DNA from 4 places in the Ralstonia edaphi genome. Region 1 is predicted to be linked to each of the others. Evidence: predicted binding sites of a transcription regulator. Region 1 holds the regulator's gene; each other region holds the start of a gene.
The links. Region 1 encodes FNR, which switches genes on or off when oxygen is low (the NO sensors DNR and NnrR bind a similar motif). Its sites were predicted from a motif close to TTGATNNNNATCAA; they were not measured.
Positions count from the first base shown of each region.

Region 2: R2669_RS06750 (ribonucleoside triphosphate reductase) is a predicted target of FNR. The motif match lies at 2,834-2,847, and genes of this name have one in related genera.
Region 3: R2669_RS01125 (PHA/PHB synthase family protein) is a predicted target of FNR. The motif match lies at 2,001-2,014, and genes of this name have one in related genera.
Region 4: R2669_RS03235 (DUF2249 domain-containing protein) is a predicted target of FNR. The motif match lies at 3,159-3,172, and genes of this name have one in related genera.

Region 1 is NZ_CATWHI010000005.1:312,098-317,723, reverse strand. It holds gene R2669_RS19000 (pseudouridine synthase) at 1-1,049, opposite strand, end outside; gene scpB (SMC-Scp complex subunit ScpB) at 1,140-1,982, opposite strand; gene R2669_RS18990 (sulfite exporter TauE/SafE family protein) at 2,470-3,213, opposite strand; gene fnr (fumarate/nitrate reduction transcriptional regulator Fnr) at 3,395-4,123, shown strand; gene R2669_RS18980 (hypothetical protein) at 4,145-4,399, opposite strand; gene R2669_RS18975 (FixH family protein) at 4,396-4,623, opposite strand; gene ccoG (cytochrome c oxidase accessory protein CcoG) at 4,650-5,626, opposite strand, start outside.
Region 2 is NZ_CATWHI010000002.1:344,321-349,946, forward strand. It holds gene murI (glutamate racemase) at 1-775, shown strand, start outside; gene R2669_RS06740 (dicarboxylate/amino acid:cation symporter) at 815-2,083, opposite strand; gene R2669_RS06745 (DHCW motif cupin fold protein) at 2,455-2,796, shown strand; gene R2669_RS06750 (ribonucleoside triphosphate reductase) at 2,933-4,996, shown strand; gene nrdD (anaerobic ribonucleoside-triphosphate reductase) at 4,993-5,169, shown strand; gene R2669_RS06760 (anaerobic ribonucleoside-triphosphate reductase activating protein) at 5,132-5,626, shown strand, end outside.
Region 3 is NZ_CATWHI010000001.1:234,947-240,572, reverse strand. It holds gene R2669_RS01135 (GMC family oxidoreductase) at 1-528, opposite strand, end outside; gene R2669_RS01130 (gluconate 2-dehydrogenase subunit 3 family protein) at 525-1,394, opposite strand; gene R2669_RS01125 (PHA/PHB synthase family protein) at 2,079-3,827, shown strand; gene R2669_RS01120 (efflux transporter outer membrane subunit) at 3,828-5,342, shown strand; gene R2669_RS01115 (HlyD family secretion protein) at 5,339-5,626, shown strand, end outside.
Region 4 is NZ_CATWHI010000001.1:722,374-727,999, forward strand. It holds gene R2669_RS03220 (SCO family protein) at 92-676, opposite strand; gene R2669_RS03225 (formylglycine-generating enzyme family protein) at 673-1,464, opposite strand; gene nirK (copper-containing nitrite reductase) at 1,481-2,980, opposite strand; gene R2669_RS03235 (DUF2249 domain-containing protein) at 3,253-3,543, shown strand; gene R2669_RS03240 (nitric-oxide reductase large subunit) at 3,576-5,626, shown strand, end outside.

The DNA of each region.
Region 1 (5,626 bases):
CGCACTGCGTATTCACGCTCAACGCCATAGCGCGGGTGCATGAAACGGTTGGCGATGTCGCCGGAAGTCGTGAAGATCAGCAGGCCTTCGGTGTTGAAGTCGAGGCGACCGACGGCAACCCACTTGCCTGTCTTCATGCGCGGCAACGCATCGAACACGGTCGGACGGCCTTCCGGATCGGACTGGCTGACAATTTCACCGGCCGGCTTGTGATACAGCAGCACGCGCGGCGGCTTGTTTGGAAGCTTGCGCTGGATCAGCTTGCCGTTCACACGCACCTGGTCGGTCGCGAGAATGCGTTGGCCGATGTGGGCCGGCAGACCATTCACGGAGACGCGCCCTTGCAGGATCAGGTCTTCCATGTCGCGGCGCGAGCCAAGTCCGGCATCAGCCAGGATCTTGTGCAGCTTCGGCGCGTCGTCGTCAGAAGTCAGTTCGCGCGTCTTGGGAGGCTGCGACGCGCCGCCGGTGTCGGTCTCCGAGTCATACGCACCAGAAATCACATATTGGAAGACGTCTTCCGAGCCCTTGCCGCCCTTCAACCCCTTACCGCCACGATTCTGATTCTGGCCGCCAGCCTTGCCCTGCGGTTTGCCGTTGCGGTTCTGCTGTTTGCCACGACCACCGGCGTTCTTGCCGGCTGCGCCTTCCGTGCGCTCGCTGCGCTCGGCACGTTCTGCCGGCTGGCCTTCGCCCTGGCGGCGACGGTTCTTGCCGAAACGGCCGCGCGGGCCACGTCGCTCGCCCTGCCCCTCGGCGGGCGCCTGCTCCGTCGGCACAACGCCTTCTGCGGTAACCACCGCCGACTCACCGGCCGCCTCTTTCGGCTTGCGTGCCCGGGGGGTGCGGCTCTTGCGCGGTTGCGCCGGCTGGCCGGCGTCTGCACCACCCGCATCAGCGGCTTCGCCTTCGGGGCGACCATCCTGCTGCTGGCGGCGAGAAGCCACCAGGTTGCGCAAGCCGCGGCGCAATCCCTTGCGACGAGGCGCGGCCTCAGTCCCATCACCGCCGTCTTGTCGCGGCGGCTGAGCGTCGGCGTCGGCCGGCATACGTGTATCCATGGAGTCTGGCTGGGTGCTCACAACGTCTTTCAAATCTAGGGGTTCAAGCCATGCGCCGACTGCGCGGCGGACATGGCGTTATGAATGTTCATTGGCAGGAGCCGCAGGCGGCTCGGCCGGTGTTTTGTGTTCGTCTTCGGACGCGACCTCGGTCGCACTCACCGCCTGCGATTCGGCCTCCAGGGCCGGTTCCTGGCTCGCGACCACCTCCGACTGCGCCGGCGTTTCAGCAGCCACCTCGACAGGCGCCTCGACCACCGGCAATTCCGAGGTTTCCGCCACCGAAACGTCTGCACTTTCGGCACCTTCCGGCGCGTCGTTGACCATCGCCGTCAACTCTTCCACTGCAATTGCGCCGCCCTCGAATTCGATGGCGCCCTGCTCGAGCAGGCTTGCCTGCGCTTGGGCGCGGGCATCTTCCAACGGCGGCAGTTCATCCAGCGAGCGCAGGCCGAGGTCGTCGAGAAACTGCTTGGTCGTCGCATACAGCGCCGGGCGGCCCGGCACGTCACGATGACCAATGACTTCGATCCAGCCGCGGTCTTCGATCTGCTTGATGACCTGCGTGTTGACCGTCACGCCGCGAATGTCTTCGATATCACCGCGCGTAACGGGCTGGCGATACGCGATGATCGCCAGCGTTTCCATGACGGCGCGCGAGTACTTGGGCGGCTTTTCCGGGTGCAGGCGATCGAGATACACACGCATCTCGGGGCGGCTCTGCAAACGCCAGCCGGAGGCCAGCGCAACCAGTTCGACACCGCGATTGAGCCAGTCCTGGCGCAGCTCTTCGAGCAGCACACGGATGGTATCTGCGGAAACATCTTCATCGAACAGCTTGCGCAAGTCATTGACTCGCAACGGGTCCTGCGCGCAGATCAGCGCGGTCTCGAGGACGATCTTCGCCTCTTGGGTATTCATCGGGTTGAGCGGCTCGTCATTGCTCGCGCGCGGCCAGTCGCCGTCACGCTTGAGGTTTGTCGTCCCGCCGCGAAGCACGCGGCATTTCTGAATGCTGTTTGCCCACCCGGGCCCGGCGCGCGAAGGCCAATTAATTCAATTGGACCCTGCACCGAAACGCAGTGGCTGTGCCCGCAAAGTAGGGCCGGAGGAGCGAGTTGATCCGGTGCCGGTCAGGCACCACAAGGGCAATTTCTTCCGCCGCCATGGGGACGGATACTGCACCGGACGACTACCGAGAAGAATGGCAGCCCGCCCGAATCGACTGTCCAGGGTGACTCTACCGCTGGATGGCATCGCTTGGCACCGCGCTTGGGATTGTTGATTTGCGCGGTTGGCGAATCGAATTGTTGTCGATTGTAGGGCAATTTCCGGCGACGCCGCAACCGGGAAGATGACCTAGGTCCCCGTCCCAGACCGGATGGCATTTGGCGCGCGCTTTAAACGCTTACAGCACCAGACAGAATCCGTGTGCGTTCAGCATCTCAGGAAGCCAGATCGCGTGCGCCAACCCCCAGATTCCGAACCCGGCGATGGCGACGCCGGCGGCGCCGCGCGCCCATCGCCGGCGGGACAGTCCGCGCAGCCAGCCTGCCAGGCCCGACATCATCAGCAGGTTGGGCAGCGTACCCGCCCCAAAGGCTAGCATGACCACGGCTCCGGAAGCGGCGTTGCCTGCCAGCAACGCCACAGCCAATGCGCCATAGACCATGCCGCACGGCACCAGCCCCCAGGCCATACCCGTGACATAGCGGCGCAGCAACGGCGGCTGACGTTGTAGCCTGCTGCCCAGCATGGCGGCCCCTTGAGACAGAGCTCCAGCAAACCGGCCGAGCAAGCGCTCAAGCCATACACTGCGCCACACATCTCCGGCGGAACGCACGAGCAGCAAAATCCCGTAGGCGAGTAGCAACGCGCTGGCAAACGCGAACAAGCCACGTTGAATCGGCAGCCATTGCTGGCGCCAGACGGTCGCGCCCATCGCACCCATGATCGCGCCAAGCAGCGCATAGGTGGTCAGCCGGCCGGCATGCATGACGACCTGCTCGAACCATAGCCGGCGACGGGACACGATCCGCACTGCCACGGCGCCACGTTCGGCCGCGAGGGCGATACCGCTGCACATTGCCAGACAATGCACACCGCCCAGCAGCGCAATCAGGAAAACGCTCAGCAGCGCGGCGGCACTCATCTTTCTGACGCTCTTTTGATATGGGCCAAAGTTTTCGTTTTACTGTTGCGAACTAAGCGTAATTGCCGCGTTTTGCCGCATCGGAAATGTCCGAGGACAAGGAGGTCACCGTTATAATAAGGCTGAGTTGCGCCACAAGAATTACTCATTTCACTTTCTCGAAATTCAGTCGCCCCCACCCGTGCTCACTCGAATCGCACTTACCGACCAAGCCTCGCGTTGTTCCACCTGTGTACTCGGGCAGATCTGCCTGCCGGTGGGAATGAACTCGGACGATGTGCGCAAGATGGACGATTTGGTCGGCGAGCGCATCCGCATTAAGAAGGGGCAATCGCTCTACTCCCTGGGTGAGCCGCTGGAAGCGGTGTACGGTATTCGTTTCGGCACGCTCAAAACCCATCTGACGCTGGAAGACGGTCGACACCAGATCACGGGGTTCCATCTGCCGGGTGAAATCGTCGGGCTCGACGGGATTGGCGATATGCGCCACGTGTCGGACGCCACCGCGCTCGAAGACACCGAGGTCTGCGTGGTGCGCTACGACGAGCTGCAACAGCTGTCACGCCGGCTGCCTTCGCTGCAGCATCAGTTCCTGCGCATCATGAGCAAGGAAATTTCGCAGGATCATCTGATGCTGCTCACGCTCGGTTCCATGCGTGCGGAAGAGCGTCTCGCCGCGTTCCTGCTCAATCTCTCGAAGCGCTCTGCCCAGCGCGGCTATTCGTCGACCGAATTTGTGCTGCGCATGAGCCGCGAAGAACTGGGCAGCTATCTAGGGTTGAAGCTCGAAACCGTCAGCCGCCTGTTCTCGCGCTTTGCCGAAGCGGGTCTTATTCAGATCCGCCAACGCCACGTCAAGCTGATCGACCTGGCGGGCCTGCGCCAGGTCATGAGCGGTCAGGCCGCCTAAGCCGCCTCTTATGGCGCCCGCTCAAACGAGCGGGTGTTCATGCGCTTCCAGTTTGCCGATGCCCGGCGACACATAGAGCGTCAGCGCGCTCGACAATCCGCACAGCAACCAGAATACAAAGAACGACACGGTGTAGACCGCCTGGGCCGACACCGTGATCTGCTCGCCGAAGAAGCGCAGATCGGCAGGATCGACCACCGCAAAAACCACAAGCTCAGCCAGCGCGGCCGACAGAAATGCCGGCCACAGTATCCACATCAGCAGTCGACGCTTCATCGGGCCTCCGCATGAATGGCATGCGTGGGCGAGGCGATCGTCTTTTCGACGACCAAACCGCGCCGCACGACGTTATCGTGAATGACGGCATCGGGATGCGACATCGCCAACCAGATGGTGACGCCACAGCCGATCATGGCGACGAACGGCCCTGCCATCAGCAGCCACGGCCATGGCTCGCGCCACCACGGACGGGCCTGTGCGGAAGATTGCGTTGCGTGCATCGTTGCCTCCTGTTGGGGATGCCGCATCAGCGCGGCACGATGAAGCTCGAGGGTTCGCGCAGCACGAGGCTGTCGCTACCACTGTCTGCGTGGATGACGAAACGGATTTTGTGCGAGCCCGGAGCAGCATCATCTGCCGGCCGGCGCACGCGCACTGGCAGCAAGCGGTTGGCCGCTGGCGGAAGCTCCAGTGTGGTGGATTCGCCCTGACCGCCCTGCACGTCGAGTTCCGGCATGCCCTCGGCGGTGATCGTCACGCGTATGGGATGCTCGGAGGCGTTCATCAGCTGCAGGCGATAAACGTTCTCGATCTTGCCGCCGTCCACTTCACGGGCCAGCGCACCACGATCGCGAATCACGTCAACCTTGAGGGGCTGGCGCATGGCCAACGCCACGATGAACCCGGTGATGAGCACCAGCATGATGCCGGTGTAGATCAGCACGCGCGGGCGCAGCAGATGCCGACGGGCTTCCTTCGAACTGAGCCGATCGCGCATCGCCCGTTCCGACGTATAGCGGATCAGACCGCGCGGGTAGCGCATCTTGTCCATGACCTGATCGCAGGCGTCAATGCAGGCGCCGCAACCAATGCATTCGTATTGCAGCCCCTGGCGGATGTCGATGCCGGTCGGGCAGACCTGTACACAGATGCTGCAGTCGACGCACGAACCCAGACCTTGCGCTTCGAAATCGGCATTGCGCGAACGGCTGCCGCGCGGCTCGCCGCGCTGGGTGTCATACGTAACGACGTAGGTGTCGGGGTCGACCATCACGCTCTGGAAACGAGCGTACGGGCACATGTAGCGGCACACCTGCTCGCGCATGAACCCGGCGTTGCCCCAAGTCGCGAATGCGTAGAACAGCATCCAGAAAGTCTGCCAAGGGCCGAGCGACAGCGTCCATGTCTCCATGCCCAGGTCGCGGATTGGCGTGAAGAAGCCGACGAAGGTGAACCCGGTCCACAGCGCGATCACAACCCAGGCCGAATGCTTGGCTGCCTTGA
Region 2 (5,626 bases), on a different contig from region 1:
TCGCGCCGAACTGCCGGCCGAATCGCTTCTCTACCTGGCGGATTCCCGCCATGCCCCGTACGGGGAAAAATCCCCCCAATACATCGCCGATCGCACGCTGCGTGTGTGCGAATGGCTCGTCGATCAAGGCTGCAAGGCTTTGGTGATCGCCTGCAACACCGCCACAGCGCAGGCCGTGCACGTGCTGCGCGAAAAACTCGCGGTGCCGGTGATTGGCGTCGAGCCGGGATTGAAGCCAGCGGTTGCCACGTCGAAGAGCCGTGTGGTCGGCGTGCTCGCGACCGAAAGCACCCTGCGCAGCGAGAAATTCGCGCGCCTGCTGGCGGCTGCCTCCGGCGATTGCAAGGTGCTGAGCCAGCCCGGCTACGGCCTCGTGCCCCTGATCGAACGCGGCGATACCCACTCGCCCGCGGTGCTGGAATTGCTGCAAGCGTATCTGCAACCGATGCTCGACGCGGGCGCGGACACACTGGTGCTAGGCTGCACGCACTACCCGTTCCTGGAAGACGCCATCCGCGAGATCGCGGGCGATCGCCTGACGTTGATCGACACCGGTCACGCCGTCGCGCGCCATCTGGGCCGCACCTTGACGGCGGCGGGATTGCACGCATCGGGCCAAGCTGCATCGCCGCGCTTCATGAGCACCGGCGACGTGCTTCCGCTGCAAGCCATGGTGGCTGCATTGCTGGGAGAGGCGCCCATGGCGCAGCGCGTCGACATTGGCGATGCGCCGCTCACCCCTGGAGCGACCTCCCTCGCTTCTCAAGCTGAATAAAAAAAGCCACCTGGATAGGTGGCGTTTTTACTTTGGGCCTCAGCCGAGGTTCGGCTGCGCGGCGACTTCGGCCTCGCTTTCTTCTTCAGCCGGTTCGTACTTCGCCACCACGGCCGTGGCCAGGCTGTTGCCGATCACGTTGGTGGCCGTGCGGCCCATGTCGAAGAACTGGTCGATGCCGATGATCAGCAGCAGCCCAGCTTCGGGCAGGTGGAACATTGGCAGCGTGGCTGCCACCACCACCAGCGACGCGCGCGCCACGCCGGCCATGCCCTTGCTCGTGAGCATCAGCACCAGCAGCAGCGTGACTTGCTGCGTAAAGCTCATCTGGATGTTGTACGCCTGCGCGATGAACAGCACCGCAAAGGCCTGATACATCATCGAGCCATCGAGGTTGAACGAGTAGCCGAGCGGCAGCACGAAGCTGGCAACGCGCTTGGGCACGCCAAACTTTTCCAGTGCTTCCATCGTCTTCGGATACGCCGATTCGCTGCTCGCCGTGGCAAACGCAAGCATGGTCGGCTCACGAATCAAGCCCAGTAGACGGCCCAGCGACCGGCCCAGCAGAACATAACCGACGAAGAACAGAATGGCCCACAGCAGCGCCAGGCCCAGGTAGAACTCGCCGATCAGCTTGCCGTACGTCCACAGCACGCCCACGCCTTCCACCGTGATGGCAGCGGCCATGGCGGCAAACACGCCCAGCGGTGCAAAGCGCATCACGTAGTCGGTAATGCGGAACATCAGCTTGGTCAGCTCTTCCAGGCCGCGCCCGATCACGGTGTCCATCGGGTTCTTCATCGTCGACAGCGCGGCGCCAAAGAACAGCGAGAACACCAGGATCTGCAGGATTTCGTTGGTGGCCATGGCCTCCACGATGCTGCGCGGGAACACGTGCGTGATGAACGCCTTGAGGGTGAAGTCACCGGTCTTCAGGCCCGACGTGGCCGACACATCGGGCAACGCCAGGTTCATGTGCACACCCGGCTGGAAGAAGTTGACCAGCAGCATGCCCAGCGCCAGCGACGTGGCCGACGCGCACACAAACCAGATCATCGCGCGCAGGCCGACGCGGCCAACGGAGCGGCCACCGCTCATGCTCGCCAGGCCCGTCACCAGGGTCGAGAACACCAGCGGCGCAATGATCATCTTGATCATGCGCAGGAAGATGTCGGTGATGATGCTGAAGTACGAAGCGATGTCCTTGGCCGCCGCAGCGTCCTTGGCGTATTCGTGGCAGCCCCAGCCGACGGCAATGCCCAGCAGCATTGCCAGCCCGATGTGGGAGGTCAGACGTTTGGTGTTCAAGACTTTCTCCAAGGAATATCGTGGCCGGAGGGACGGCGCGCGACAGACGCGGATCTCATGGGGCCAAGGGCCGGCCCAAGTTCGTCACGCTTTGTAAAAAGCGACGATATTAGAGAAGCGCATGACCATCGTTATGTCGATGTTGCATAGCACCATGCAATTTCTGCATACATCGATGTGACACGATTGAGCCCGTGCTGCAATGCCGCATGGGCTGTGGATTTCGGGCGGTCCGGCGCGGATTATTGAGCGGCACGCAATGCTGTCGGGGCGTACCCATAAGCGCAGTTTTCAGCACACCGCATGCGGCGCAGGCACCACGTAAGCCGCTGATACCATCATGGGCTTACGTCAGCTACCGGAGTCCCACGATGAAAATGGCGCCCTTCGCTTTCGGCACGACCGACTGGTCCACTGTTGAACCAACCGAACACACTGGCGAGACCGGCATGGCGATCTGGCGCACCCGCTACTTTGGCGACGAGCCGAACCGCATCCGCGTACGCATGGTCGAGTACACACCGGGCTACCTGGCCGACCATTGGTGCAAGAAGGGCCACATCCTGTTCTGCCTGGATGGCGAACTGGAAACCACGCTGGAAGACGGCCGAAAGTTCACGCTCAGGCCCGGCATGAGCTATCAGGTCGGCGACGATGCCGAAGCCCATCAGTCGTACACCAGGAACGGCGCCCGGCTGTTCATCGTCGACTGACAGCGGCACGACCTGTCTGCGTCGCAAATGGCACCGGTTGACGGGGGTCAAGGGATTTAAAAATCAAGGTCTTTACGACTCACCGACCACAATATGTAGTGCTAGTCTGACTCCATACCACTAGATGGAGTACCTCATGACGGGCACACAGCTCACCAGGCAAGTCACCAAGCGCGACGGTTCGTTGGCGTCGTTCGATGCGCAAAAGATCCACCAGGCGATCGCGGCAGCCGGCCAGGCCACCGGCGAATTCGACGCCGTCGAGGCACAGCGCCTGACCACCGGCGTGGTCACACATCTCGCCCCGCTGCCCTGCCCCGGCATCGAAATCATCCAGAACTGCGTGGAAGAGGTGCTGGTCGACGCCGGCTATTGGCGCACCGCGCGCGCCTACATCGTCTACCGCGAGCAGCATGCCCGGCTGCGCTCGCTCAAGCACACGCTGGTCGATGTCGAGAGCACGATGGACGAGTACCTCGAGCAGCGCGACTGGCGCGTCAATGCCAACGCCAATCAGGGCTACAGCCTGGGCGGCCTGATCCTGAACGTGGCAGGCAAGGTCACGGCCAACTACTGGCTCTCGCATGTCTACAGCCCCGAAGCCGGGATGGCGCACCGCGAGGGCGACCTCCACATCCACGATCTCGACATGCTGTCGGGCTACTGCGCAGGTTGGTCCTTGCGGCAATTGCTGACGGAGGGATTCAACGGCGTGCCGGGCAAGGTGGAAGCGACGCCGCCGCGGCATATGTCCGCAGCGATCGGGCAGATCGTCAACTTCCTCGGCACCCTGCAAAACGAGTGGGCCGGCGCACAGGCGTTCAGCTCCTTCGATACGTACATGGCGCCGTTCATCCGGCGCGACGCGATGTCGTATGCGGCGGTCAAGCAATCCATGCAGGAGCTGATCTACAACCTCAACGTGCCCAGCCGCTGGGGGACGCAAACGCCGTTCACCAACCTCACGTTCGACTGGACGTGCCCAGCGGACCTGCGCGAACAGGTTCCGTACATCGGCGGCGAAGAGATGCCGTTCACCTACGGCGACCTCCAGCCCGAGATGGACATGATCAACCGCGCGTACATCGACGTCATGATGGCGGGCGACGCGAAGGACCGCGCATTCACGTTTCCGATTCCCACCTACAACATCACGCCCGATTTCGATTGGGAACACCCGAACACCACGCTGCTGTTCGAGATGACGGCACGCTACGGGCTGCCCTACTTCCAGAACTTCCTGAATTCCGATCTGGAGCCGCACATGGTGCGCTCGATGTGCTGCCGCCTGCAGCTCGACCTGCGCGAGCTGCTCAAGCGCGGCAACGGGTTATTTGGGTCGGCCGAGCAGACCGGTTCGATCGGGGTGGTGACGGTGAACTGCGCGCGATTGGGTTATCTCTACGCGGGCGATGAGGCGGCGCTGCTGGCGCGGCTGGATACGCTGCTTGCGCTCGGCCGCGACGTGCTGGAGGTGAAGCGCAAGTTTGTGCAGCGGCTGATCGACCAGGGGCTGTACCCGTACACGCGTCGCTACCTGGGCACGCTGCGCAACCACTTCAGCACGCTCGGCGTGAACGGCATCAACGAGATGGTTCGCAACTTCACGCACGATGCCGACGACATCACCACGCCATTCGGCCACGCCATGGCCGTGCGCCTGCTCGACCACGTGCGCCAGCGCATGACGGAATTCCAGGAGGCGACGGGACACCTTTACAACCTCGAAGCCACGCCCGCGGAGGGCACGACTTATCGCTTCGCCCGCGAAGACCGCAAGCGCTGGCCGGGCATCCTGCAGGCCGGCACGACAGCCCAGCCGTATTACACCAACTCCAGCCAGCTGCCCGTCGGCTACACCGACGACCCGTTTGAAGCACTGGCGCGCCAGGAAGCGCTGCAGAGCAAATACACGGGCGGCACGGTGCTGCATCTGTACATGAACGAAGCCATCTCCTCGCCGCAGGCGTGCAAGGAGCTCGTGCGCCGCGCGTTGGCCAACTTCCGCCTGCCGTACATCACCATCACTCCGACGTTTTCGATCTGCCCGAAGCACGGCTATCTGTCCGGCCATCACGCGTTCTGTCCGAAATGCGATGCAGAACTGCTGGCTCAGCAGCCTCACGGCAAGTGCGGGTGCGCAACGGCGGACACCCCTGGTTCTTCCACCCACCTCCATCACGAAGGAGCCTCCGTATGACTACCGTTGCACAAACCGCCAACCACACCGCTGCACTCGACGACAGCCAACGCACGCGCTGCGAAGTCTGGACCCGCGTGATGGGTTATCACCGGCCCGTCAGCTCGTTCAACATCGGCAAGCAAGGGGAATTCTGTGAACGCCGCTTCTTTGTTGAAGACCGCGCACGCTGAGCCACCGCACTGCCCGCCGCCGGCCATCGGCGGCCTGGCGCCGTTCTCCAGCGTCGACTGGCCCGGACAGCTTGCGGCAGTCGTGTTTGTCGCGGGCTGCCCGTGGCGCTGCCATTACTGCCATAACCCGCACTTGCAGACGCGGGCGCGCACGCTGGATTGGGACGATGTCTTCGCGTTTCTGCAGCGTCGCGTGGGGCTGCTCGATGCGGTGGTCTTCTCCGGCGGTGAACCGCTGAGCGAGCCTCATCTGCCGCAACTGATGCGCGACGTGCGCGCGCTCGGCTACAGGATTGGCCTGCACACCGGCGGCATTTATCCGGCGCGGCTGGCCGACGTACTGCCGCTTGTGGACTGGGTGGGACTCGACATCAAGACGAGCGCACCGCGCTACGACGCGCTCACATGCCGCCGCGGCAGCGCTGCGCCGGTCGATGCGTGCCTGGATCTTCTGCTG
Region 3 (5,626 bases), on a different contig from region 1:
GCCTCCCGGTTGCAACTGCCCCTTCAGGTTGCCGGCAAAACCCGACGCGCCGATGAGGTAGTCGAATCGGTCGTAATACGGTTCCAGCTCGTCGTAGGTGAGGGGCCAGTCCTGGGCGGTGAGGTTGGCGTCGAAGATGCGGTCGCCATAGCGCTGGCGATAGTGGCTGCGCAGCTTGAGGTCGGTCGGGTCGAACCGGTAATAGGCGCCCGACCAATGGTTGCCGGCACCGCCCAGATGCGTGGCCGGATAGGCGAACTGCCAGCGGCGCATCGGCAAGGCCACCTGGTCGCTGCGGTTGCGGAAGGTGAAGGTCTCGGTCGATGTGTCCTGGTGCAGCGCATGCCGGCGCGTGTATTTCAGTTCGTCGTGGATTGCCGGCGCCTGAAAATCGGGCGACGGCCAGCGGGGCTGCCCACGCTCCATCACCACCACACGCGAGCCATGTGCCGCCAACTCCTTGCCGATGATGGCGCCGGTCCAGCCGCCGCCAATGATTACGGCATCCACGGGAGGCAATGTCTTCATTCGCCGCCTCCGTTATCGGCGCCCGTGCGGCTGCGGCATACCTCGTTACTTGCAAGCGCGACGAAGGCAATCGGTTGTGCTTCCGAGCGCGGCGGCGCTGTCGCCATGTCGTGCGCGTGGGCCGTGGCAATCGAAACAGGCGCACGCGTGTAGGGCTGGTTGTGTCGCTCGATGTCATTGGCAAAACTGGCCATTGCGCCCGGAAAACCGACCAGCTTCCAGCCCACCATGTCGCGGTTGCCGCCGTAGATGGGGTCGGAAAAATAGCCCTCGACAGCGCCATCCAACAGCGTCTGGAAGAACACCGCGCTCGGCACACCGTCCATCTGCAGTTTCCCGGCCTCAGCCTCGCCAAGCACCGCGTCCTGCGTTGCTGCATCGAGCTGGGCGAATCGCTTTCCGCCATAACGGCTTGCACAGACGCGGTCCAATGCCGCCAGACCGAGGCGGTAGCATTCCGCCGGCGTGAGCGCCAGCTGATAGCCCTGTTCCGGTGTGCCTTGCTGGAAGGGGCCATGGCGATAAAAGTTCGCGCCGCTGCCGAAACTGCCCGCCAGTTGTCGATCCAGGAACACCGTGACGCCAGCCTCTTTCGCACCGGGCCCGAGTTCGTCTGCCGGAATCAGGCGCGCAACGATCGCATCGACCGCCGCTTTTTCGTATGCATTGAAGAAAAGACTCACAGGTTCAGTCGCCGCTGCGCCGGAGGTGGCGCTTGGCCCCGGCGTGGCAGTCATGCCCGGAAGGTGCTCGGATGTGCGTGCCGCTGGGCTTTGCGCGCCAGCGAATACGGTGGTCGAGGCGGGTAGCGTGATCCCCAGGGCCTTGAGCAAACGGCGCCGGGCCGGTTTAAATTCGTCGTGCATATCGGGCTCCGTCTTCGGGGATGTTGACGATGGCGGCTCAGCGCGAAACAAAACGCTGAAAGCCGACGGGGCAGCAAGAATCGTGACTGCGAATGGATACCGGTGGCATGTCGGCTGCTTCAAACACCGGCACGCACCGGAGGCCGAGCATGGACAACGTATGGAAAGTGCAGAAGAGGGCAGCGGCTGGCTTGCTCGTTTTGCTGGGATGGGGAAGCGGGCTTTCGTTCGCGCAGCCCGGGAAGATACACCCTGCGCGGCCAGCTTCCGCAGCGGCGATTCCACCTCAGGCGACAAAAAAATCCCTGCCCCGGCATCCCAATACAGTGTCGGCGTCCGCGCCCAAAGCATCCGCCCCCGAGGGCGCCGGCACCTCGGCCGGATCGCGTGGATCCGGCGGTAGCGACGGTTTGGCAGGAACGGGCGCGGCCGCGGGCTCGGGCGGATCCGCAGATATGCGAGGCGAGCCGACGCGTCGGTAGACGACGGGGTGGCCCGGGTCGGAGACCCCTACCGAATAGCGCGCGGTAGTGACCTGCTGCCCGGATTGCCACCCCCAGATGTCGTTTCTGTGACTCCACCTAGAGTCCGCCCTCTTGCCCCGGTTTGAGGTGCATCAAGTCCGGGCGGTAGCCCCTGGCATCTAATGGATTGCATATTTCGCAATCGTTTGACGCCCCGACCATGCGCACCGCCCCCGTGCCGTCTTCGTTGACTGCTGAGCAGATCGACCTACCGTTTCACGCTGCGCTTGCCCGCGCCTCCAATTCGCTGTCGCTTGCATCGATGCAACTGGCGCTGCTCGACTGGGCGCTGCATCTGGCCGTCTCTCCCGGCAAGCAGCTGGATCTGTACCGCTTGGCGCTGACGCAGGCCCAACAACTCGAGGGTTACATCCGGAACTGCATGGCTTCCGGGCCCCAGAACGCGTGTCTTTGCGTCCAGCCGCCGGCCCGCGACCGTCGTTTCTCTGCCGACGAGTGGCGCTTGTGGCCGTTCAACGTGCTGCATCAGGCCTTCCTCTTGACAGAACAATGGTGGGAGGCGGCGACGCGCGGCGTGTGGGGTGTCGCCAAACATCATGAGGACGTGGTCGCCTTTGCTGCGCGGCAATGGCTCGACATGATGTCGCCGGGCAACCAATTGGCGACCAACCCGATTGTCCTGCGCCGGACCTTTGAACAGCACGGCACCAATCTCGTGCGCGGCGCGCTCAATGCGCTTGACGATGTGGAGCGCTCCATGAGCGGCGCGCCCGCTGCCGGTACCGAACGCTTTATGGTGGGCCGCGACGTGGCCATCACGCCCGGCAAGGTGGTCCTGCGCAACCGCCTGATCGAGCTGATCCAGTACACGCCAGCCACGAGCAAGGTGCAGGCCGAGCCCATCCTGATCGTGCCGGCCTGGATCATGAAGTACTACATCCTCGATCTGTCGCCGCAGAACTCGCTGATCCGCTATCTGCTCGAGCAGGGCCATACCGTGTTCTGCATCTCCTGGAAGAACCCTGACGAGGCGGATCGCGACCTCGACATGGATGACTACCTGAAGCTCGGCGTCTTTGCCGCGCTCGATGCCGTCAATGCCATCGTGCCGGGCCAGCGCGTACATGCGACCGGCTACTGCCTTGGGGGCACGCTATTGGCGATTGCCGCAGCGGCCATGGCGCGCGATCGCGATGCGCGGCTGGCGTCCATGACGCTCTTTGCCGCCCAGACAGACTTTTGTGAGCCGGGCGAACTGGGCCTGTTCATCGACGAGGCCCAAGTCAGCCTGCTTGAAGCGCAGATGGAGCAGACCGGCTATCTGCGCGCCAGCCAGATGGCCGGAGCCTTCCAGATGCTTCGCTCGTATGACTTGTTGTGGTCGCGCTTGGTGGGCGAATACCTGCTGGGAGACCGCGCACCCATGAACGATCTGATGGCCTGGAACGCCGATGCCACGCGCATGCCCGCGCGCATGCACAGCCAGTACCTGCGGCACCTGTTTCTGAACGACGACCTGAGCGAGGGCCGCTACCCCGTCAACGGCAAGCCGGTGGCGCTCAACGATATCGATTTGCCCATCTTCGTGGTGGGCACGCTGACCGACCACGTGGCGCCCTGGCGCTCCGTCTACAAGCTGCATCACCTGACCGAGGCTGAGCTGACGTTCGTGTTGACCAGCGGCGGCCATAACGCCGGCATCGTGAGCCCGCCCGTCAACTCGCATCGGCGTTTCCAGATGCAGACACGCCATGCAGGCGAGACATCGGCGGCGCCGGATGATTGGCTGGCCTCGGCACCCGCCACAGACGGCTCTTGGTGGCCGGCGTGGCATGCATGGCTCGTTGAACATGCCTCGGGCTCCGCAGTGGTGAAGCCGCCGAAGATGGGCGTTCCAGGATTCCCGCCATTGGCCGATGCGCCCGGCACCTACGTGCTGGAGAAATAGATGCGTGTGGAGAAACAACGCCGGCAGCATGGCAGCTACGCAGGCACCCGCGCCGCCGCGATGGCCGCCGCCGCTGTGCTGGCCCTGTCGGCCTGCATCTCGATGGCGCCGCCTTACGAGGCGCCCGCGTTGCCTGTGGCCCAGCACTACGACACCGACGACGGCACGGACGGCCTGTCCGCCGCCGCCACCGGCTGGCAGGCGTACTTTACGGACACGCGCCTGCAGGCGTTGATTGCGCAAGCGCTGGAGAACAACCGTGACTTGCGCACTGCCGTGCTGCGCGTGGAAGAGGCGCGTGCCGCGTTTGGCATCCAGCGCTCGGAGTCTTTTCCGCACCTTGACGCGCAGGCCGGCGTTAGCCGCCTGAGCATTCCGGCGGACGTCAGCCCATTCGGCATGCCCATGCGTGTCACCCAGTACCAGGTGGGGGCCGGTGTCTCCAGCTGGGAGATCGATTTCTGGGGGCGCGTGCGCAACCTCAACGACGCCGCTCTGGAAAGCTACGTAGCCTCCGACGCGGCGCGCCGCGCGGTCGCGCTTGGGCTGATCGCACAGGTGGCCGACAGCTACCTGGTCCTGCGTGAACTGGACGAGCGCATCGCGCTGGCGCAGCAGACCGTGGACAGCCGCACCGAGACACTGCGCATCTTCTCGCGCCGGGTGGCGGTCGGGGCGACTTCACGATTGAACCAAACGCAGGTCGAGACCCTGCTGACCCAGGCGCAGGCGCTGCTGACGCAACTGCGGCAGGCGCGCGACGTTCAGGCGCACGGCCTGGCCGTGCTTGTCGGCAAGCCCATCGATTTGCCACCTGTTGCCGAGCCGCTTGACGAGCGCCACATGCTGGCCGAGCTGCGCGCCGGTCTGCCTTCCGATCTCCTGACGCAGCGCCCGGACATTGCAGCTGCGGAGCACCGGCTGCGGGCCGCGCACGCCAGCATCGGTGCGGCACGGGCGGCGTTCTTTCCGCGCGTGGCGCTGACGGGCGCTTACGGCACCGTCGGCCCGGAACTGGGCAATCTGTTTGCACCCGGCACACGCGCCTGGGTGTTTGCGCCCAGCATCAGCCTGCCGCTGTTTGAAGGCGGGAAGCTGCGCAGCAACCTCGACCTGGCAGAAGCCCGCAGAGACCTTGCCGTGGCCGCCTACGAAAAGACGGTGCAGGGCGCATTCCGCGACGTGTCCGACGCGCTGTCGGCACGCAGGTGGCTGGCCGAACAGCTCGACATTGCAAAGGCCGCATTGGCCGCACAGACCGAACGGGCGCGGCTGTCGCAACTGCGTTTCGACGCTGGAGCATCGACGTTCCTGGAGGTGCTCGACGCCCAGCGCGATCTGCTGGCCGCGCAGCAGCAACTGGTGCAAATGCGTCGCGCGCTTCTCTCGAGCCGCGTTGGCCTGTATGCGGCACTGGGCGGCGGCACGCAGGCCGTCGAATCCGCAACCGATCCGCAACCCCATCCTCTGAGCCTGACGCCGGCATCGCGCGTATCGGGCCGAACAACACCATGACGACGACTCCCCAACAACGATGGATTGCGCTGCTGGCGGCCGCCCTGGTGGTAGCCGGAGCGGCGTTCGCGTGGAAGACGCTTCGGCAAGAAGGTCCCGGCAAGGGCTTTGTGAGCGGCAACGGCCGCATCGAAGCCACCGAAATCGACGTGGCAACCAAGCTCCCCGGCCGCGTGCAGGACATCCTGGTGGACGAGGGCGACTTCGTGACGGCAGGGCAGCCGCTTGCGCACATGCAAGTGCAGACGCTGGAAGCGCAGCGCGACGAGGCTCTGGCGCGGCAG
Region 4 (5,626 bases), on a different contig from region 1:
AACCGGAGGGACGGGATGGTGCATCGTACCTCTCCACCTGCCGCTTCCCCAACGGGGAGCCGCTGCGCCAGCCGCCTAGCCGCCTAGCCGCTCAGCGTTGCGCCGCCACCAGCTTGCGCATGGCATCCACCAGTTTCGGATCGACCGCGCCGAGCGTGTTGGTGCGCGCATTGATGCGCCCTTCCGCGTCCAGCAGCAGGATCGTGCTCGAATGGTTGAAATCGCCATCGGCCAGACGGCGGTATTGCACGCCCAGCAAGGCCGCCACCTCACGCGTGCCGCTCGCGTCAGCACGGGCGACCTGCCAGTGCTCGTCTGCGTTGTGCGCGGCGGCGGTCTTCTTGAGCGCCGCAACGGAATCACGCTCCGGATCGACCGTCACCATCAGGACACGCACGCCGTCGTGCGCGGGCTTACCGCCCTTTGCCAGCGTCGCCCGAATGGTCTCGAAGATCATCGGGCAGACCATCTGGCACGACGAATAGAACATGCTCACCAGCACCGGCTGGCCGCGCAGGTCGGCCAGGTGGAAGACGCGGCCGTTCTGGTCGGTCAGCGCCACTTCGGATTGATACAGCGAGCCCGAAGCCACGGGCCCGGCGGCAAGCGCGCCTGCAGCGGCACCCGCCAGCACACATGCCACGAAGGCACGGCAAAGTTGCTTAAGAAGCGTCATGGACGTTCTCCATTGATGGATCGGGCGCAGCGAAAGCCAAGGCTTCCCGTGGCATCGGCGCCTTCAAGTGATGACAGCAACGCCACGCGCATCAGCACGGCGTAACTGTCGCGGCGGACGATGCTGATGGCACCGGCGCCGCAAAACTTCTGCTTGTCGGGGTCGCCCTGGGTGCGGCTGTCTCCGGCAATGAACAGTGCGTTGAAATCGTCGACCCATTCCCAGATCAGGCCGTGCAGGTCGCGCACGCCATGGACATCCGCAGGGCCGCCAACGGGTGGCAACACACGCGTCGCGGGCCGTTCGTACCAGCCGAGAATGCGTTGCGCCCATTGCGGGTCGTCGCGGGCGTCAGCGCGCGTGGCGTCGGCCGCGGCGGCGGATTCCCACTCGAGCCACGTCGGCAGCCGCGCGCCTTCGCTTTCGCAATAGGCACGGGCGGCAAACCAGCTCACGCCGGTCACCGGCGCTTGCGGCGACGCTTGCGGATCGGCGTGCGTCGCATCGGCCCAGTCGGCAAGGTAGGCCTTGCCGGCAAAGACTTGCGGCACCCGGCCACGCTGCCAGGCTTCGTGGCGTTGCACGAAGGTCTGGAATTCGCCGATGGTGACGGGCGTGGTGCGCAGCTCAAACGGCTCGATACGCACCCGCTGCGGCTGCCCCGGTGCGTTCTGGGGCAGCACGCTGTCGAAGTCGCCGCCGGGCACCCGCACATAGGTGGCCCCGTGTGCGGTTGCACTGGCCAGCGCCATCAACATGGCAGCAAGGTGCAAGGTCAGGCGGGACATGGTCGTGCGGGTCCGCTCAATGTTCGGCCGCGGCCTTGGCAGGCGCCGGCTGGGCACGCACCTTCTTGACTTCGTCTGCGCTCACGCGGCCGCCGGGGTTGTCCCAGCTGTTGAGCACGTAGGTCAGGATGTTGGCGACCTCGTCGTCGTTGAGCTGCGTCATCGGCGGCATGACAGAGTCGTATTCCTGCCCGTTGACCTTGATCTTGCCGTTCAGGCCGTGCAGCACGATGTTCATCGCACGCTTCGGGTCTGCCGCGAGGAAATCCGACTTGGCCAGCGGCGGGAACACGCCAGGCAACCCGGCGCCATTGCCCTGGTGGCACACCGAGCAGGTACCCGCAAACAGCGCGCGGCCAGCCTGCACCTGATCCTGCACGGTCAGCGTGCCGCTCACGGATGCCTGGGTTGCCTTGGTGACGGCGCTCATGTTGGGAGCCGCGCGATCGCCCAGGTACACAGAATCCAGCTCCTTGCCGGAATAGACCAGCTTGTTCTCCGGCCCATCGATCTTGAGGATGGCCAGCGCACCCTTGTTGAAGGCACGGAAGATCGAGTGGTCGACCAGCACGTAGCTGCCAGGCACGCGCGCGGTGAACTTCACAACCGCCGCGCCGCCCGCCGGGATCAACGTGGTCTGCACGTTCTTCTGCACGTTGGTGCCGCCCTCGTAGCGCACCTGGTCGAAGATGGCGCCAATCACGTGGAAGCTGGAGACGAGGTTCGGCCCGCCATTGCCCACGAAGATGCGCACCGTTTCGCCCACCTTGGCATGCAGCGCCTTGTCACCGGTCAGTGCACCTTCCGCACCGTTGAACAGCACGTAGCTCGGACGTTCATCAATGGCCTTTTCCATGTCGAACGGCTGCAGGCCCTTCTCGCGGTACTTGCCGGCCGTGTAGAAATCGCCCTGCATGACGTAGTACTCGTGATCCACCTTGGGCAAGCCTTCGGGCGGCTCGACCAGGATCAGGCCGTACATGCCGTTGGCGATATGCATGCCCACGGGCGCGGTGGCGCAGTGGTAGACGTAGATGCCCTCGTTGAGCGCCTTGAAGGTGAATTGCGACTCATGGCCCGGTGCGGTGAAGCTCGATGCTGCGCCGCCGCCCGGCCCGGTCACGCCGTGCAGGTCGATGTTGTGCGGCATCTTGCTGCTCGGGTGGTTCTTGAGGTGGAACTCCACCGTGTCGCCCTGGCGCACGCGGATGAAGCTGCCGGGAACGGTGCCCCCGAAGGTCCAGAAGGTGTAGCTGACCCCTTCGGAGATCTGCATTTCCTTCTCGACCACTTCCAGTTCCACGATGACCTTGGCCGGATAGTTCCGGTTGACCGGCGGCGGCACAAGCGGCGGACTTGTCAGGACGGCGTGGATCGGCTCGCCGCGTGGCGGCCCGAAGTCGCCCGGCAATTTGGCGCTGGCGGCGCGGGCCGCAGTGCCCGCAAGCAGTGCGCCCATCACCACAGAAATCAGGCCCGCGCGCATGAGGCTGCGGACGGTGTGAAGACGGCTCATTTTTTCCCCCGTGTATCGGTCTGGTGTCGTCCGCTCCACGTTAGGCCCCGACAGCCAGTAGGGCTTTGATACAGCGCAAACGAAAAACGGCCCAAACCAGCACATCCGCCACGCCGTATAGCGGGCAACCCCAGTCGTGGCGCGATTCGCCGCATCAAGATACCCATAAAACAAGCATCTGACGTACATCAATAACGCCGGAGATTCCGGCCACTAATATAGTTGCATCCTTAATGCATCTTTTTGATGCGACACCCACAGAGGGCATCCCCATGACACAGTCCGCCTCCACCATCCAGCTCGACCTCCGCGTGCTGGCGCCGCGCGAGCGCCATCCGCTGATCTTCTCCGCCTTCGGGGAACTCGGCATCGGCCAGAGCCTGGAGCTGATCAACGATCACGATCCGCGCCCGCTGCAGTCGCAGTTTCAAGTGGAGCGCCCGGGCCAGTTTTCCTGGGACTACCTTGAGCGCGGCCCCGCCACGTGGCGCGTTGCCATCACCAAGGTGGCGTCTGCCGCCAGCGCCGGCCACTGCTGCGGCGGTTGCGGTGGTGGCGCCTGAATTTCCGATTGCATCCTGCAAGGAACCTTGTCATGAAAAACAACCAAAGGCTGTGGCGGTGGCTCGGCCTGATCTTCATCCTGTCGTTCGGGGCATTGGGCTATCTAGGCCGGCAGATCTATCTGGCTGCGCCGCCGATTCCGCATGCCGTCGTCACGTCTGTGGGCGAGGTGCTCTTTACCGGCGAACAAATCCAGCGCGGGCAAGAGGCCTGGCTGGCAGCCGGGGGCCAGCAGCTTGGCACCGTCTGGGGCCACGGCAGCTACGTTGCGCCTGACTGGTCTGCCGACTGGCTGCACCGGGAAGCCACGGCGCTGCAAGCCATCCGCGCGCGTCAGCAGTTCGATACCGACGCGCCGCTGACGACCGTGCAGCAGGCCGCCGTCGACGCCAGCGTGAAGGAGGAAATGCGCCGCAACACGTACGACGCCAATCACGACATCCTGACCGTATCGCGTGAGCGCGCAGAGGCCATCCGTGGTGTGGCACAGCACTTCCAGGCGCTGTTCGGCACCGATCCGTCGCTGGCAACGCTGCGCGACCAATACGCCATGGCCACCGGCGTGCTGCCGGAAGCGGCCGACCGCGAAGCCCTGGCGGCATTCTTCTTCTGGACATCGTGGGCCGCCGCAGCGGACCGCCCGGGCGAGACCGACATCTCGTACACGAGCAACTGGCCGCATGAACCGCTCGTGGGCAACACCATGACCGGCGGCGCCGCCATGTGGTCGATGGTCAGCATCGTGCTGCTGCTGGGCGGTATTGCCGCCATGCTGTGGCTGCACGGCAGCAGCAAGCACGAAGAAGAGGCTGCGCCGCTGCCGGCAGATCCGTTCCTCAACGTGGCCGCCACGCCGTCGATGAAGGCCACGCGCAAGTACTTCTTTGCCGTGATCGGCCTGATGCTGGTACAGATCGGCATGGGCGCCATCACCGCGCACTATGCGGTGGAAGGTGAATCGTTCTTCGGGATTCCGCTGGCACAGGTGCTGCCGTACGTGATCAGCCGCACCGTGCATACGCAACTCGGCGTGCTGTGGATTGCCACGGCGTGGCTCGCTACGGGCCTGTACATTGCGCCGCTGCTGTCGGGGCGTGAACCGAAGTTCCAGAAGCTTGGCGTTGATCTGCTGTTCTGGGCGCTGATCTTTATCGTGGTGGGCTCCATCGCCACCGGCTGGCTCGGCACGCTGCAACATCGCGGTGCGGACTTCGGCTTCTGGGTCGGCAACCAGGGGCTGGAATACACCAGCATGGGCCGCGTGTGGCAAATCTTGCTGTTCGTCGGCCTGCTGTTCTGGGTCGTGCTGCTGGGCCGGGCGCTGTGGCCGGCACTGAAGACACCGTCGGAATCGCGCGGGCTGATCGCCATGGTGTTCCTGTCGGCCACGTGCATCGGCGGGTTCTATTCGACGTCGCTGGTGTGGGGCCAACACACGCACTATTCGATGATCGAGTACTGGCGCTGGTGGCTCGTCCACCTGTGGGTCGAAGGCTTCTTTGAAGTGTTCGCCACCGCCGTCATCGCGCTCATCTTCACGCGCCTGGGCCTGATTCGCGCCAGCAGCGCCAACCGCGCCATCGTGGCCGAGACGATCGTGTTCCTGTTCGGCGGCATCCTGGGCACGCTCCACCACCTGTACTTCACGGGGACACCGACCTCGATCATCTCGGTGGGTGCCGTGTTTTCTGCGCTGGAAGTGGTGCCGCTCACGCTGATCGGGCTCGAAGCGCTGCAGAACTATCGCCGCACGCAAGGCACGCCATGGCTCAATGCCTACAAGTGGCCCGTGCTGTGCTTCGTGGCCGTGGGCTTCTGGAACACCGTCGGCGCCGGCCTGCTCGGCTTCGCCATCAACCCGCCGGCTTCGCTGTACTACGTGCAAGGTCTGAACATGACAGCCGCCCACGGGCACGCCGCACTGTTCGGGGTGTACGGCATGCTCGGTATCGGCCTGATGCTGTTCTGCCTGCGCGGCCTGTATGCGCGCAGCCTGCATGCCGACCGCCTGCTCAAGCCCGCGTTCTGGGGCCTGAACATCGGCCTGGCCATGATGGTGTTCATGTCGCTGCTGCCGGCCGG